Regions from separate parts of the Cupriavidus sp. 01L46 genome, predicted to be linked through region 1. Evidence: predicted binding sites of a transcription regulator. Region 1 holds the regulator's gene; each other region holds the start of a gene.
What was found. Region 1 encodes LexA, which represses DNA repair genes until DNA is damaged. Its sites were predicted from a motif close to ACTGTATNNNNATACAGT; they were not measured.
Positions count from the first base shown of each region.

Region 2: AC1DS3_RS12895 (ATP-dependent helicase) is a predicted target of LexA. The motif match lies at 1,822-1,839, and genes of this name have one in related genera.
Region 3: recA (recombinase RecA) is a predicted target of LexA. The motif match lies at 2,038-2,055, and genes of this name have one in related genera.
Region 4: imuA (translesion DNA synthesis-associated protein ImuA) is a predicted target of LexA. The motif match lies at 1,678-1,695, and genes of this name have one in related genera.

Region 1 is NZ_JBFTSF010000421.1:1,117-5,160, reverse strand. Features, by position in the region: gene rpsR (30S ribosomal protein S18) at 1-43, opposite strand, end outside; gene priB (primosomal replication protein N) at 47-346, opposite strand; gene rpsF (30S ribosomal protein S6) at 421-795, opposite strand; gene AC1DS3_RS35835 (asparaginase) at 897-1,895, opposite strand; gene lexA (transcriptional repressor LexA) at 2,130-2,786, shown strand; gene AC1DS3_RS35825 (hypothetical protein) at 2,895-3,065, shown strand; tRNA gene AC1DS3_RS35820 (tRNA-His) at 3,171-3,246, shown strand; gene AC1DS3_RS35815 (hypothetical protein) at 3,659-3,937, opposite strand; gene AC1DS3_RS35810 (class I SAM-dependent methyltransferase) at 4,006-4,044, opposite strand, start outside.
Region 2 is NZ_JBFTSF010000059.1:11,205-15,248, reverse strand. Features, by position in the region: gene AC1DS3_RS12910 (hypothetical protein) at 1-437, opposite strand, end outside; gene AC1DS3_RS12905 (thioredoxin domain-containing protein) at 588-1,043, shown strand; gene AC1DS3_RS12900 (TlpA disulfide reductase family protein) at 1,167-1,721, shown strand; gene AC1DS3_RS12895 (ATP-dependent helicase) at 2,044-4,044, shown strand.
Region 3 is NZ_JBFTSF010000048.1:26,650-30,693, reverse strand. Features, by position in the region: gene AC1DS3_RS11340 (hypothetical protein) at 12-203, shown strand; partial or broken gene recX (recombination regulator RecX) at 317-625, opposite strand; gene recA (recombinase RecA) at 744-1,817, opposite strand; gene AC1DS3_RS11325 (response regulator) at 2,126-2,812, shown strand; gene AC1DS3_RS11320 (sensor histidine kinase) at 2,927-4,044, shown strand, end outside.
Region 4 is NZ_JBFTSF010000013.1:23,196-27,239, reverse strand. Features, by position in the region: gene AC1DS3_RS04100 (isocitrate lyase/PEP mutase family protein) at 1-130, shown strand, start outside; gene AC1DS3_RS04095 (serine hydrolase domain-containing protein) at 296-1,555, opposite strand; gene imuA (translesion DNA synthesis-associated protein ImuA) at 1,743-2,648, shown strand; gene AC1DS3_RS04085 (Y-family DNA polymerase) at 2,581-4,044, shown strand, end outside.

The sequences.
Region 1 (4,044 bases):
GGAAGCGCTTCTTGTTCTTGTTGTCACGTTTGACGAATGCCATGATTCAATCCTTTTCGAATGCTTTACATCCAGTGATGTGAAAGACGAGAGCCTTGCTGTTGCGGTGCCTGCGGGCCAGGAATCCTTCGCAGTCGAGCATCGCGCCGAGCGGGGTACGCTCAAGCCGCTGGCCGATCTGACCAATTCCCATGGCGGCGATGGCGAACTCCACCTGCCTGGGCGTTTGCGCCTCGACCGTCTCGCCCGCGTACTGCAAGATGCAGTTGACCACGGGGACCCCGGCCGGGGTGTAACGCAAGGCATCGCGTTCCGCGAGCGTTGCGCAGAGCCTTAACTGGTTCAACGCACTCTCCCGCACCGATGCCCGCACTTGCCGCCGCGGCGATCAACGCCGGCGGCAACCACAACAGTCCGCACTTAGGCGGCCTGGACTTCGCTGGTCTGTTGCGCGGCCTTGCGAGCTTCTTCGCGCTGCACTTCCTTCATCATCGGGGACGGTGCGGTTTCAGCCTTCTTGGTCTGAACGATGAGGTGGCGCAGCACTGCATCGTTGAACTTGAACGCGTGTTCGAGTTCAGCCAGGGTTTCCTTGCCGCATTCGATGTTCAGGCAAACGTAATGAGCCTTGGCCAGCTTCTGGATCATGTAGGCCATCTGACGGCGACCCCAGTCTTCCACGCGGTGGATCTGGCCTTCCTGGGACGTGACCAGCGTCTTGTAACGCTCGATCATGGCCGGGACTTGTTCGCTCTGGTCCGGATGGACGATAAATACGATTTCGTAATGACGCATTGACGCTCCTTTTGGATAAGCTGCCCGAGCGCCATGTCCGGTGCAGCAAGGTTGAATAGCCTTATAGTATAGCGTGCTTTTGCTATCGGGAGCAAGCTGCCTCAGTTTTCGGTGAATCGCGCCTGCAGCGCAGCCGGATCCCTTGCCAGTCCTGGCTCCGCGGCCAGAGCCAGCGCCAGGAGCACGCGCGCTTTATAAGGATTGAGGTCGCCGGCCGAAACAAAAACGCCCGCGGCCGGCTTGGGAGGTGCTGGAATCGCCACATGCCCCGCCCCGGTGCGCGAACTGCGCACCACTGCCACGCCGGCGCTGGCAGCATCAGTTAGCGCCTCCGCCAGCGACTGGTGGACCGACCCGTTGCCAGCGGCCGCCACGACCAGGCCTGACACGCCCGCCTGCGCCAAGGCATCCACCACGATCCGGCCCGGTTCCGCATAGCTAGCCACGATCTCGACCTGCGGCCATGCACCTGGAACCGGCCAGGCCTTGGCCGGCAAGCGGCCGGGGGTGCGCACAAAGCGCACGAGGTTGTCCTGAACAAAACCAATCGGCCCGGATACCGGCGACACAAACGCATTCACCGCCGATGTGTGCGCCTTCATCACATCGCGCCCTGCATGAATCTCCTGATTGATCACCAGCAGCACGCCCTTCGCCGTCGCGCCGGCATCCGCCGCTACGCGCACCGCATCCAGCAGGTTCAACGGGCCATCCGCCGACAACGAGGTCGACGGCCGCATTGCAGCCGTCAGCACAACCGGCACCGTACCCACGCAAGCCAGGTGCAGCAGCATGGCCGTCTCTTCCAGGGTATCGGTGCCGTGCGTAATGACAATGCCCGACACATCGGGCTGCGCGGACCAGTACGCCACGCGCCCCACCAACCTGGACCAGAGCGCGAACGACATGTCCTTGCTATCCACCTGCGCAACCTGCTCGGCCTCGATCCGCGCCACCGCGCCCAGCGCCGGCACCGCGTCGAGCAGCGCCGTCACCGGCACCGTCGCCGCCTGGTACTTCGCGCTGCTGGCTGGGTTGGAAGAAGAACCGGCAATGGTGCCGCCGGTAMCGAGCACGACGACACGAGGCAGGAGAGACATGGCGGGAAAGTGGGAAAGTGGCCGGCAGCCAGAAAAGTTGAACAGTACGCAACGCAAGACGCTTCAGTGCCGCGGATTGTAACCCTCCGCCCACCCGCCACGGCACGCGCCAAGACCCGTGGGACGCACCTGTCAATGCGCAAACTCCCAAAAATTCCGCTTGCACTTCACTCGATACTGTATAAAATCACAGCATACTGTTTAAACATACAGTGCTTTCAAACACCGGCGACCATGGCGACCCTGACACCGCGACAGCAGCAGATTTTCGACTTGATCCGCAGCAGCCTCCAGCACACGGGCTTCCCGCCCACGCMCMCAGAGATCGCCGCCAAGTTCGGCTTCTCCTCACCCAATGCAGCCGAGGAACATTTACGTGCCCTGGCCCGCAAAGGCGTGATCGAGCTCACCCCCGGCGCCTCACGCGGCATTCGCCTCAAGGTCTCCCGCAGCGACTCCGAGCTACCCGACCAGTTCTCGCTGCCCATGGCCGGCGTCATGCAGCTAACCCTGCCATTGGTCGGGCGCGTCGCAGCCGGCAGCCCGATCCTCGCCGCCGAACACATCGACCGCCAATACCAGGTCGACGCCTCGGTGTTCGACGTGCAGCCCGATTACCTCCTGCGGGTGCGTGGTCTCAGCATGCGCGACGCCGGCATCCTCGATGGCGACCTGCTCGCCGTCAAGCGCGCKAGCGAAGCCGCCAACGGCAAGATCGTTGTAGCGCGCCTAGGRGACGACGTCACCGTCAAACGCCTCAACCGCCGCGGCGACATCATCGAGCTGATCGCCGAGAACCCCGACTTCCCCAGCATCATCGTGCAAGCCGGCCGTGAAGAGTTCTCACTAGAAGGCATCGCTGTCGGTCTCATCCGCCCCGGCGCCTTCTGACGAGTGCGGCTGAGACGGGCGAACCCCGTACAAGCCGACACCCGATTGTGCCAACGCACCCGCGTAGCGGGTACCGCTAACTGTTGTTGCAAGTCACCAGGTGTAGCCATGCTGCCAGCCAACCGCCTCTCCGCCCGCCGCCCCGTCAAGCCCGTGCCCTTCCGCCAGTCCAAAGGCGTACGCATCTACCAGGGCGCACAACGACGCACCATGGTTGGCAGCATGGCCGCCATCTGCCGAATGCTCGAGTTGGAGGAATCCTCCAAGCTGGCTGGTTAAGCAGGCGGCACTGAAAAAAATTTGTGCAGAGTACTAGCCATCCGGCTCTTGGCATTGTATGATCTTGTTCTTCGTCGTTCGGCACCAAGCAGAACGACATCGACGGTGGCTGTAGCTCAGTTGGTAGAGTCCAGGATTGTGATTCCTGTCGTCGTGGGTTCGAGTCCCATCAGCCACCCCAGAATTTGCTTTACAAAACAGCGACTTAGCCAAGTCGCTGTTTTTGTTTGTGGACTCAGCGCACGCTGAAAGCGCCCACAGCGGTAATTCGGATCAAGGGCCTTGCGACTCAAGCTCGCAACGCACGTACCCCCCCCCCCCCGCAATCCCGTCACACGTTCTTGCCCGGCGAAACCATCCGTTGACAATTCGGCGCTCTGCTTTCGGGACGCACGCATTCGGATTCACTACGAATCCGCACAGTAGCTGTGCACTGCAATGCCTCCGCCCGATACTCGTTGCCTAGAGACGTGAGTGATGCACTGACTCTTGGGTGCACCGGCGTGTCCAGCAACGAATATTGGCATCGAATTTGGATAAAGATATTTTAATTCTGCCTATAAGGCCTTCATTGTCTCAAAGGGAAAAACCAACTAATCGGCAAGAGGGAAGCCAAAGACATCCCGCAGCAGATCTTGCTCGAACGCCGCTATCCACGAAGACCCCGCCCTGTCTGGATAGCGCCGAACTTCGCTTCCGATTACTCGGGTGACGGTGATTTCCCGCAGCGTGTGATTCGGGCTGTCGGCCAGCGGAGTGCCCTCCTCTGCTGCGACATCGAAATCCTCTGGTACAAATCCGTGCCGCGCGCAAGCGGACTCGAAATTCTCACGCTCGTCCGCGGGTAGTTCGTAGAATAACTTTTGAACCATGGCCATCTCCCAGAGCCTCGCTGAGATCCTAACATGGCCAATCCGCGCATCCCTGAGCAGTTTGTCGGCTACCCCATCTGCAATGCAATCACGCTCCAGGAGACCGA
Region 2 (4,044 bases), on a different contig from region 1:
TGCAGCTCCACGCCCTCGAGCGCCACGGCCGGCGATGCGGCCGACATCACCGTCACCTTGCGGGTCTTGACCGCGTCGGCAGGATGCGGCCCGAGGTTGCCGAGCAAGCCCTTCTGCATGGAATCCAGCGCCGCCTGCCGCAACTCGGCGTCATCGGCGGGCAAGGTCACCACGCCCACGGCGAACAAGGTCTCGTCGACCCGGGCCGCGTCCATCGTCATGGGCAGCTTGCGCCCGGCAATCGCCACCTCGCGCGCAGCGCCGGATGGCTTGCCGGGATAAAGCGCCGCGTAGGCGCCTTCGTTGGACTGGATGGTGCGCCAGTCATAGCGGGGCGAACAGGCGATCAGCCCGGCGCCGAGCGCGCCCAGGACGATGGCTTTGGCAAGCGGGGACTGCGGCAAGCGGAAAAACCGTGGAAACCAGGCGTGGGGCATCAGGGCGGCGAATGCGGAGATAAGCCGCTATTATCGTGGAACCCGCGTGCCAGCGCTCATTCACATTGCCCGCCAATGCAAACCCAGCCATCGATCCGGCCAATGCCGCCATCCCCCCGGGGTGTTTTTGGCACCGCGCGCCGTGCTGGCATGGCGATGCTCGGCGCCATGCTGGTCGCGGCAGGCACGAGCGCCCTGGCCGCCACGGCCCACCTGCCCCCCGCCAACGATCTCGCCACCCAGGCCGCCGCTGCGGCCAGCCGGGGCGAGCCCCTGGTGGTGCTGGTAACACTGCCCGGCTGCGTGTACTGCGAAACGGTGCGCCGCAACTATCTCGGCCCGCAAGCCGCGGCGGGCGAAATCGAGGCGCGCGAGCTCGACATGACCGCCGACACGCCCCTGCGCAACGCCGATGGCAGCATGACCACCGCACGCGAATGGGCGCGCAGCCGCAATGTGGCGGTAGCGCCCACGGTGCTCTTCCTCGACGCGCGCGGCCGCTCGCTGGCCACGCCGCTGCGTGGCATGCAGCCCGATTTCTATGGCGCCTACCTTGAGCAGGCGCTGGACCAGGCCCGCTCGGCCTTGGCAAGCAAGGCGCATTGAGGCGCACGATGGCGCACCCGGCTGCGGCCAATCGTCGCATCCGCGGCGGCTCGGTGAATGCAGCCGGCAGCGCCTCGGCAGCGGCAGTAGAATAGTGGCTTGTCTGACCTGTCGGCGAGCATCATGACGACCTCCGCTTCCCCCACCGCACCCACCCCGGCAAGCACCGCCTCGCGCAAGCGGTGGCCTGTGATCGCCGCCGTGCTGCTGGTTGCCGTGCTGGGCTGGTTCGGCTATCGCGCCGTCGCCCCCGCCAATGCGGCGCCGCCCGCCACGTTCACGCTGCTGTCGGGCGAGAAGATCAGCACCGCCGATCTCAAGGGCAAGGTCTACCTGGTCAACTTCTGGGCCACCAGCTGCGTCACCTGCGTCAAGGAAATGCCGGACATGGTCCGCACCTATGACAAGTTCAAGGGCAAGGGCCTGGAGTTCGTCGCCGTGGCAATGAGCTATGACCCGCCCATATACGTGATGAACTATGCGCAAACGCGCAAGCTGCCGTTCAAGGTGGCGATGGATTCCGACGGCGCGGCCGCCAAGGCATTCGGCGAAGTGCAGCTGACCCCGACCACCTTCGTGATCGACAAGGACGGCCGCATCCTCAAGCGCTATGTGGGCGAGCCCGAGTGGGACGCGCTGCACAAGCTGCTCGACGGCGCGCTCGCCAAGGCAGCCTGAGCCACCGCCTGGCTCACCGCCTCCGCCCAGAAAGGTGKCTTCCATGGCACCTTTTTTATTGCCAGGGCGCGGTCGGGCAATGCCCGGCTTGCGCAGCCCGGCTGTATGGATATACAGTTGCCAGCAGCTTTCCCCGCCCATGCTGGCGAGCGCACTTGCGCCCGGCATCCCCTAAGGCCCCCGCTCCGTGTTACTCGATCCCGATCCCAGCGCCGTGCTTTGCGACGCACCCGCCGTCAAGCAGCCCGATACCGTGGATGCCTGCGCCCCCGACACGCCGGCCTACCTGTCCACCCTGAACCCGGAACAGCGCGCGGCCGTGATGCATGAGTCAGCCGCGCCGCTGCTGATCATCGCCGGTGCCGGCTCGGGCAAGACCAACACGCTGGCCCACCGCGTCGCCCATCTGGTGCTGGGCGGCGCAGACCCGCGCCGCATCCTGCTGCTGACGTTCTCGCGCCGCGCGGCGTCGGAGATGGGGCGGCGGGTCGAGCGCATCGTCGACCAGGCGCTGGGCATGCAAGCCTCCGGGGCGGGGCGCGCGGCACTCACATGGTCAGGCACCTTCCACGCCATCGGCGCACGCCTGCTGCGCGAGTACGCGGAAACGCTTGGCCTGTCGCCCAGCTTCACCATCTGCGATCGCGGCGACGCCGCCGACCTGATGAACGTGGTGCGGCACGACCTGGGCCTGTCGGCCCAGGCTTCGCGGTTCCCCCGCAAGGAAACCTGCCTGTCGATCTACTCGCGCGTGGTCAACACCCAGGCGCCGCTCGAAGACGTGCTCAAGCAATGGTTCCCGCGCTATGCCATGTGGACGGATGCGCTGCGCGGACTATTTGCCGGCTATGTGCAAGCCAAGCAGAAGCAGCAGGTGCTCGACTACGACGACCTGCTGCTCTACTGGGCGCAGGCACTGGCCGAGCCCGCGCTGGCGCAGGACATGGGCGCGCGCTTCGACCACGTGCTGGTGGACGAATACCAGGACACCAATGCGCTGCAGGCTGCCATCCTGCTCGCGCTCAAGCCCGACGGGCGCGGCCTGACGGTGGTGGGCGACGATGCACAGTCGATCTACGCCTTCCGTGGCGCCACGGTGCGCAACATCCTCGATTTCCCCGCGCAGTTCACGCCGGCCGCGGACATGGTCACGCTGTCGCAGAACTACCGCTCCACCCAGCCCATCCTGGCTGCCGCCAACGCGGTGATCGGGCTGGCGGCCGAGCGCTATACCAAGGACCTGTGGTCGGAGCGCGGCTCGGCCGAGAAGCCGGAGATCGTGGTGGTCAACGACGAGGCGGACCAGGCCCGCTATGTGGTCGAGCAGATCCTGGCGCGGCGCGAGGCCGGGCTGGCGCTGCTGTCGCAGGCGGTGCTGTTCCGCGCCGCCGACCACAGCGCGCAGCTGGAGATCGAGCTGGTCCGGCGCAACATCCCGTTCGTGAAGTTCGGCGGCTTGAAGTTCCTGGAATCCACGCACGTGAAGGATGTGCTGGCGGTGGTGCGCTGGCTGGAAAATCCGCGCGACCGCATGGCGGGCTTCCGCAGCCTGCAGCTGCTGCCTGGCGTGGGGCCCAAGACTGCTGCTCGTGTGCTCGATGCCGTGGAAATCGCCACCGAGCCGCTATTTGCCCTGGAGTCCTTTGAGGCGCCGCCAGCCGCCGCCGAGGCCTGGCCCGACCTGCTGGCGCTGGCGCGCAGCCTGATGGCCCCGGCCGCGCCGTGGCCCTCCGCCTTCGAGCAGGTGGTGGCGTGGTACCAGCCGCACCTTGAGCGCCTGCACGACGACGCTCCCGCACGCGCGGCTGACCTGCAGCAACTGGAGCGCATCGCCGCCACCTACGCGTCGCGCGAGCGCTTCCTGACGGAACTCACGCTCGACCCGCCGGACGCATCGAGCGACGAATCCGGCGTGCCGCTGCGCGACGAGGATTACCTGATCCTGTCCACCATCCACTCGGCCAAGGGCCAGGAATGGAAGGCCGTCTATGTGCTCAATGCCGTCGACGGCTGCATGCCGTCGGACCTGGCCACCGGCACCACCGAGGAAATCGAGGAAGAGCGCCGGCTGCTATACGTAGCCATGACCCGCGCCCGCGACCACCTCGACATCGTGGTGCCGCAGCGTTTCTATGTGCACCAGCAGACCGCCTATGGCGACCGCCATGTCTACGCCTCGCGCACGCGCTTTCTGCCCAACCGCGTGATGCCGCTGTTCCACAGCCGGTCCTGGCCGCCGCCCCCGCCGGTGGCGGATGCGCCGGCCAAGGCGCCGCTGCCCAGGCTGGACCTGGCCGGCCGCATGCGCGATATGTGGAAATGA
Region 3 (4,044 bases), on a different contig from region 1:
GAGCGGGAGAAATGGACGGCTGGGCCGGAAAACCGCAGGATTTTAACATGCCGGCCAACCTTGGCCGGGAACAAACTGCGCGCGGCGCTGTTGTCTGGGATTGTCGAGCGACGGGCAAGCCCCGCGCATGCGGAAAAATCGCGGCATTGCGGGGGAAACGGCCTAAGGCATCAAGTCGTGAACAAGGCGTGAACAAGGCGTGAAGATTCGGAATACGCCTACTGGCAAAGCAGGTATGTGCCCGAAACCGGTGCAGGACAGGGCCGTGACATCACCGCGGCATCACTTGAACTTGTGGCTCCCGCGCCGGCGGACGTCAGTCACTGCCGTCCAGCCATTCATCCGCCCCTTTGATCACCTGGCTCACCACCGCGCGGGAAAAGCCGCGGGCGACCATAAAGCGGATCTGCTTGGCCTTGTCTTCCGGCGTGGCGGGCGGCGTGCCAAAACGCTTTTGCCAGACCGCGCGGCCGCGCTCCAGCTCCGACCCGCGCAGGCGATCCTGCAGGTCGGCAAGCTGATCGCCGCCGAGCTGATGGGTGCGGGCTTCCTGCATCACGCGGGCGGCACCATAGCGGGCCGCGCGCCGGTGCACCAGGCTGTCGACAAAGCGCGCGTTGGACAGCGCTTGAACACCGCGCTTTATCAATGCGCTTTAAAAATGCAAACCGGGGCGGCGCGCGTCGCTGCGCGTGCCGCCCCGGGGTGGGGATCGCGGCCGGGAATGGCCCGGCCAGCGAAGCTCAGTCTTCGGCGGTGACCACGGCGCCGGCGGTGGCCGGCGTGCCGTTCATCAGGACCACGCCCAGCGACTCGCGCACCTTGTTCTCGATCTCGTCGGCGATGTCCGGGTTTTCGCGCAGGTATTCACGCGCGTTGTCCTTGCCCTGGCCGATCTTCTCGCCCTTGTAGCTGTACCACGCGCCCGACTTCTCGACGACCTTGGCGTCCACGCCGAGGTCGATGATTTCGCCCTGGCGCGAGATGCCCTGGCCATAGAGGATGTCGAAGAAGGCTTCGCGGAACGGCGGCGATACCTTGTTCTTGACCACCTTGACCTTGGTTTCGTTGCCGATCACCTCATCGCCCTTCTTGATCGAGCCGATGCGGCGGATGTCCAGGCGCACCGAGGCGTAGAACTTCAGCGCATTGCCGCCGGTGGTGGTTTCGGGCGAGCCGAACATCACGCCGATCTTCATGCGGATCTGGTTGATGAAGATCACCAGGCAGTTGGTGCGCTTGATGGTGCCGGTCAGCTTGCGCAGCGCCTGGCTCATCAGGCGGGCCTGCAGGCCCGGCAGCGAATCGCCCATCTCGCCTTCGATTTCGGCCTTGGGCACCAGGGCCGCCACCGAGTCGATCACGATCAGGTCGACCGAGCCCGAGCGCACCAGCGCGTCGGTGATTTCCAGTGCCTGCTCGCCGGTGTCGGGCTGGGAGATCAGCAGGTCGCCCACGGACACGCCGAGCTTGCCGGCATAGTTGACGTCGAGCGCGTGCTCGGCATCGATAAAGGCGCAGGTGCCGCCCAGTTTTTGCATTTCGGCCACGACCTGCAGCGTCAGCGTGGTCTTGCCCGAGGATTCCGGACCGTAGATTTCCACCACGCGGCCGCGCGGCAGGCCGCCGACGCCCAGCGCGATGTCCAGGCCCAGCGAGCCGGTGGACACGACCTGGATATCCTGGTCGATGTCGGCCTCGCCCAGTTTCATGATCGAGCCCTTGCCGAACTGCTTCTCGATCTGGGCCAGCGCGGCCGCCAGCGCCTTCTGCTTTTCGGCGCTTACGCCAGCACCCGCCTTCTTGCCGTCATCCATGGTCGTCCTTCCGTCAATGGTGTATAAATAGGCCGCATGTGGCGCGCCGCCTGCTTTTGCGGGTAACCGCCCGACCCGCGCCGCGCCGCGAACTCCTGATGACAATGAACCTGGCAGCAGGGGCAAACATTGGGCAAACGTCGGTAATTCGTTCGTTATTCGTTCGTTGCTAAATTCAGTACGATCCGGCCCGCTCACTGCGCGACCGGATCAAGCGAGTACTGTATAAAAAAACAGTATGCTTGGCAAGTCCCGCACGCGTCATTTGATGTAAAGCGACGACTAAGCCGGCCAGGGTGGAGACAACCATGCGTATTCTGATCGCCGAAGATGACGATGTGCTGGCAGATGGCCTGACACGCTCATTACGTCACTCCGGCTATGCCGTCGACCATGTCGCCAGTGGGGTTGAAGCCGACTCGGCGCTCTCGACCCAGACCTTCGACCTCCTGATCCTCGATCTCGGCCTGCCCCGCATGCCCGGGCTGGAAGTGCTCAAGCGCCTGCGCACGCGCGGCGCCATGCTGCCGGTGCTGATCCTGACCGCGGCCGACGGCGTCGATGAGCGCGTCAAGGGCCTGGACCTGGGCGCCGACGACTACATGGCCAAGCCCTTCGCCCTGTCCGAGCTGGAAGCCCGCGTGCGCGCGCTGGTGCGGCGCGGCGCCGGCGGCGGCGCCACGCTAACGCGCCACGGCCCGCTGGCCTTCGACCAGGTTGGCCGCATCGCCTACCTGAACGAGCAGATGCTGGATCTCTCCGCGCGCGAAGTCGGACTGCTGGAGATCCTGCTCACCCGCACCGGGCGGCTGGTATCGAAGGAGCAACTGGTCGACCACCTGTGCGAATGGGGCGAAGAGGTCAGCAACAATGCCATCGAAGTCTATGTGCACCGGCTGCGCAAGAAGATCGAGGTGGGCGGGATCCGCATTGCCACGGTACGCGGGCTGGGCTACTGCCTGGAGAAATTCCAGGCCACCGTGGCGCACGACTAGAATGCGCCATTAGAATCAGAATCGTCAGAATCAGAATCGGCTTCAGCACCGTTTCCCTTTCCCTTTGACGGCATGCCGGCGACGCCGCCAAGACCTGCCCGACACCCCCTCCCCATGAGCCTGCTGCGACTGCCCCGGCGGCGCGCACGGGCCGCACGGCCCGCGCGCGCGCCCTCCCCGCCCGATGAGATCGTCAGCGACGAAACGCTGGCCGGCGCCCTGCCGCACCTTGAAGACAGCGCGGGCCATCCATCGCCGCGCTCGCTGTTCGGCGAAATCCTGGACTGGATGCTGGCGCCGCTGCTGCTGCTGTGGCCGATGAGCATTGCCGTGACCTACCTGGTGGCYAAGTCCATCGCCAACGGGCCCTTCGACCGCTCGCTGGAGGCCAGCGCCATCGTGCTGTCGCAGCAGGTGCGCGAGGTCAACGGGCGCGTCACGCTGCAGTTGCCACTGTCCGCGCGCGAAATCCTGCGGGCCGATGAAACCGACAACATTTACTACCAGGTGGTGGGCACGCACGGTGAGTTCGTCGCCGGGGACAACGACATGCCGCTGCCCGGCGAGGACGATCGCGGCCACGCCGGGCTGGTCTCGCTGCGCGATGACCGCATCGCGGGCAACGACGTGCGCGTGGCCTACACCTATGTCGACCTGAAGCAGGCGGGCGACGCGCAGCCCGTGCTGGTGCAGGTTGGCGAGACGCTCGACAAGCGCGCGCGGCTGGCCAATGAAATCATCAAGGGCGTGATCCTGCCGCAGTTCGTGATCCTGCCGCTGGCGGTGGTGCTGGTGTGGTTCGGCCTCACACGCGGGCTGGCCCCGCTGACCTCGATCCAGCAGCGCATCCGCGCGCGCAACCCCGGCGACACCAGTCCCATCGACGAGCACGCCGCGCCGCAGGAAATCACGCCGCTGGTGGCCTCGTTCAACGACCTGCTAGCGCGGCTCGACGTGTCCGTGCAGACGCAGAAGCGCTTTATCGCCGATGCCGCCCACCAGATGAAGACACCGCTGGCCGGGCTGCGCATGCAGGCGGAACTGGCGCAGCGCGAGCAATCGCCCGAGGAGCTGCGCAAGTCGCTGGCGCAGATCGCCGGCAGCTCGGAGCGCGCGGCTCACCTGGTGACGCAGTTGCTGTCGCTGGCGCGCATGGAGAACCTGGCCGGCGCCGGCAGCATGGCACCGCTGGACCTGGCCGCGCTCGCGCGCGAGGTGGTCAAGGACTGGCT
Region 4 (4,044 bases), on a different contig from region 1:
GCGGCGCAGCCTGGATGCCGTGCGCGGGGCGGGCAGCGATGACGGGACGGCGGCAGCGGGGGCGGCGAGCCTGAGGGCGCTGTTTGATGTGGCGGAGCAGATGGCTTTCGAGGATGCCCTGCTGCATTGACTGGAGACTGGCAATAGCGGGTTGACTGGGTTGGTTGGGTTGATATGCCCGCCAGGCCGTCTGCCTCCTGAGGCCGGCCTCGCCAACGATCCGGGGCGCCCTCCGAATCGACCGGGTCCGCGACGACGGTCGACCCAAGGCGCACACCCGGGGCAATCCACGTTTCTACCAGTCTCCATAGGCCGATACGATGCCACGCAGCAGCGCGTCGCGTTCTGCGCCAAGGTGGGCGCCGCTCGCGTCGCCCGCGGCATCCTTGCCGACAGCGGTATGCACCACCACCAGGTTCAATGCGGGATCTACGAAGATGGCCTGCCCGTAGACGCCCAGAAGGGCAAAGCGGCGGTGGCTGCCGGGCAGGATCCAGGTCTGCAGGCCATAACCGTAGTAGGTGCTGCCGTGGTACTGCATGTGGCCCGGCCGAAATGCTTCGGGTTGCCGTGTTGCATCCGTCATCGCGAGCAGGTGGTCGCGTGATACCACGGCGGTGCCCCTCACCAGTCCGTCGGCTGCCATCATCAGGCCCAGGCGGGCGTAGTCGTGCAGCGTGGCATTGAAGGCACCTTGCGCGAACACGTCCTGGTCGGCCGGATTCACCAGCCAGGTCGCCTGCGCTTGGGCGCCGATCGGCTTCCACAGCTTCTCATCGACGTAATCACAGAGCGTGCGGCGCGTGGCGCCGCGCAACACCAGCCCCAGGATTTGAGTCTGGGCCCCGGCATAGTTGAAGCGCTGTCCTTCGGGATCGCTGCGCGCCGTGATCAGCCGGGCGGCCTGGGCAACGCCAGCCCGGCGCACGGCATTGTTGAACCTGGCCCGGTCGTCGTGCTCCGAGTAGTCCTCGACAAACCGGGCGCCCGAGGACATGCGCATCAGATTCACGATTCGGGTCTGTCCGTACAGCGTGTCCTTGAGTTGGGGCGCGTAGGTCTCGGCGGTGTCATCGAGCGAGCGGATAAAGCCCTCTTCCTGCGCCTTGACGATCGCCAGCGCGGTAATCGTCTTGGCCATCGAGTTGGAGAGCATCCGCATGTCGGCGCTGCGCATGTAGTTGTAGCGTTCCGCGACAATCTCGCCGTCCTTCACAACCAGAAGTCCGGTCGCGCGCTGTCGCTGCATGTAGTCGTCCAGTGTCAGCTCGCGGCCATGAAAGCGGTAATGAAACGGTGTCTCGATGGCGGCCTTCTTCAGCGCAAGCGGATCGTTTGCCGGAGCGAGCGCACAGGACGGATTGAAGCTGTCCATTGCGCTGAACGAACCGACGAGATAGGGCTCCGTGTAGGCTTGCTTCAGGCTGCGAGCCGGTGGATAGCCCTCGGCCTTGCCCAGGGATGCTTCGTCGGGGGCGGTAGCGTTTGCGTTGACGGCGAGCAATGCAATCAGAGGGAAGCAGAGAAAGAAGGGCAGGCGAGCGATCGTCATCATGGCAGGAAGTCATTGCGATGGCAGCATATTCTCATGCCACCGATGCAGCACGGCGCCGCTAACTCTTGTCAGGTTCCATAGCTCGGCGTCCCCACCGCTTCACCCTTGCGCGCATCCGTGGTACTGTATAAACATACAGTATCAGGAAATTTCGTGTCAGTCCCCCCGGCTGAGCCGCACGCATCACATGACCGCCGAACTCTTCCCCATATCGCCCGATACGTCGGGCGATTCGCCTTTGGCGCAGCCGCCCGTGGCCGACCGGCAGGGGGCGCTGGACGCGCTGGAGCAACGCTATCCCGGCCTGTGGCGGGCGGGGCAGCTTGGCCATCTGGGCCGGGCGGGCAGCGTGCCGGCCTTGCCGACCGGCCATGACGCGCTCTCGGCCGAGTTGCCGGGCGGTGGCTGGCCGGTGGGCGCGCTCACAGAGCTGCTGGCCGACCCCGGCGCGGGCGAGTTGCGGCTGCTGCGCCCGGCGTTGCTGGCGCTGGCCGCGGCGCAGCGCCGGGTGGCGCTGATCGGGCCGCCGCACCTGCCCAATGCAACGTGCCTGGCCGAATGGGGTTTGCCGGCGCGCCAGTTGTACTGGGTGCGCCCGCCCGCTGGCGCGAGCCGGGCCGCGGCGCAGGCGGATGTGCTGTGGGCGGCGGAGCAGGTGCTGCGCAGCCAGGCCTTTGGCGGGGTGATGGTGTGGCTGCCCACGGCGCGTCCCGAGGCGCTGCGGCGCTTGCAGGTGCTGGCGCAGGCGGGAGACGCCGTGGTGTGGGCGTGCCGGCCGGCCAGCGTGCTGCGCGAGTCGTCGCCGGCGGTGCTGCGGCTGCTGTTGTCGCCGGCGCCGGGCAATGCCGTGTCGGTCACGTTCCACAAGCGGCGCGGCCCGGTGCGCGATACACCGCTGGTGCTGTCGCTGGGCGAGATGATGGCGGTCCCCGCCATGGCCACGCCGCCTGCGGCGCTGCAGGCCCCGTCGATGCCGGTCCCCCTGAATGCCCCGGTTTTCCAAGCCGTTGCGGGAGAGCAAGCCCATGTCGTACTGGATCGCGGTGCATCTGCCGCGCCTGTCGCTGGACGCGCTGCAGCCGAACTGGCCTGAGCCCGCCGCGCTCCACGCCTGCGCCGGACTGCTGCACCACAGCGTGCCGGTGGCCGTGATGGAGCGCGAGCGGGTGGTGCTGGCCAACGGCCCGGCGGTGGCGCTGGGCGTGCAGGCGGGGATGCGGCGGGGCGGCGTGCAGGCGTTGTCGGCGCAGGTGGTGCAACTGCAGCGCGAGCCGGCGGCCGAGGCGCAGGTGATGACGGCGCTGGCGCTGGCGCTGCTGCATTTCACGCCGCATGTCACGGTGCATCCCGATGCCGGGGTGGCTACCGTGATGATCGATGCAGGGGCCAGCCTGCGGTTGTTTGGCGGCCATCTAGCGTTGTGCCGGGCGGTGTATGCGCGGGTGCGGCGGCTGGGGGTGTTCCTGCAGCTGGGCTGCGGGCCGACGGCCTTCGGGGCGGCGTGGCTGGCGGCGCAGCCGCTGCGGCGGGATCGCCGGGGCGGGCTGGTGCGTCCGGCGCGGCGCGCGGTGGGGCCGCAGCGCATGGCGCGGCTGCTGGACCGGCTGCCGGTGGGCATGTTGCAAGGGCTGGCGGACGATGGCTGGCTCGATGGCATCGGCTGCCGGACCGTGGGCGAGGTGCGGGGCCTGCCGCGTGCCGGCCTGCGGCGCCGGCTGGGGCCGGACCTGCTGGCGCGGCTGGACCAGGCCTATGGCGAGGTGCCGGTGCGCTTTACGTGGTTCAGCGCGCCTGCCACCTTCTCGCAGCGCATGGAGCTGCCAGGCCGGACCGAATCCGTGCAGGGCGTGATGGCGGGCGCGCAGCGCTTGCTGCTGGCGCTGGCCGGCTGGCTGGCCGTGCAGCAGGCGGGCGTGACGCATCTTGTGCTGCGGCTGGAGCATGAGCGCTACCGGCTGGGTGCCCAGACGCAGGCAACGCCGGTGACGATCAGCCTGGCGCAGCCCAGCCGCGATCCGATGCATTTGTCCAAGCTGTTGCAGGAGCGGCTGGACAAGGTGCAGTTCCACGTGCCGGCGGTGAGCCTGCTGCTGGTGGTGGAATCGGTCCAGGCCTGCGTGCCGCAGAGCGATGCGCTGTTTCCCGAGCCAGGCGGCACGCCGGCGGAGCTGGGCCGCGTGCTCGATACGCTGATGGCGCGCCTGGGCCGGGAGAACGTGCTGCAACCGCAGCCGCTGGCCGACCACCGGCCCGAGCGCGCCAACCGCTGGTGCCCGGTGGACGAGATGCCTGCGCGCGCGCCGCGCGAGCCGGAGCGTGCTCCAGCGGGCATGCCGGAGCGTCCGCTGTGGCTGATGGCGCAACCCGTGGCGCTGACTGTGCAGCGCCATCGGCCTTGCTACGGCGGGCCATTGACGCTGCTCTCGCGGCCGGAGCGCATCGAATCCGGCTGGTGGGACGGCGCGCTGGCCACGCGCGATTACTTCGTT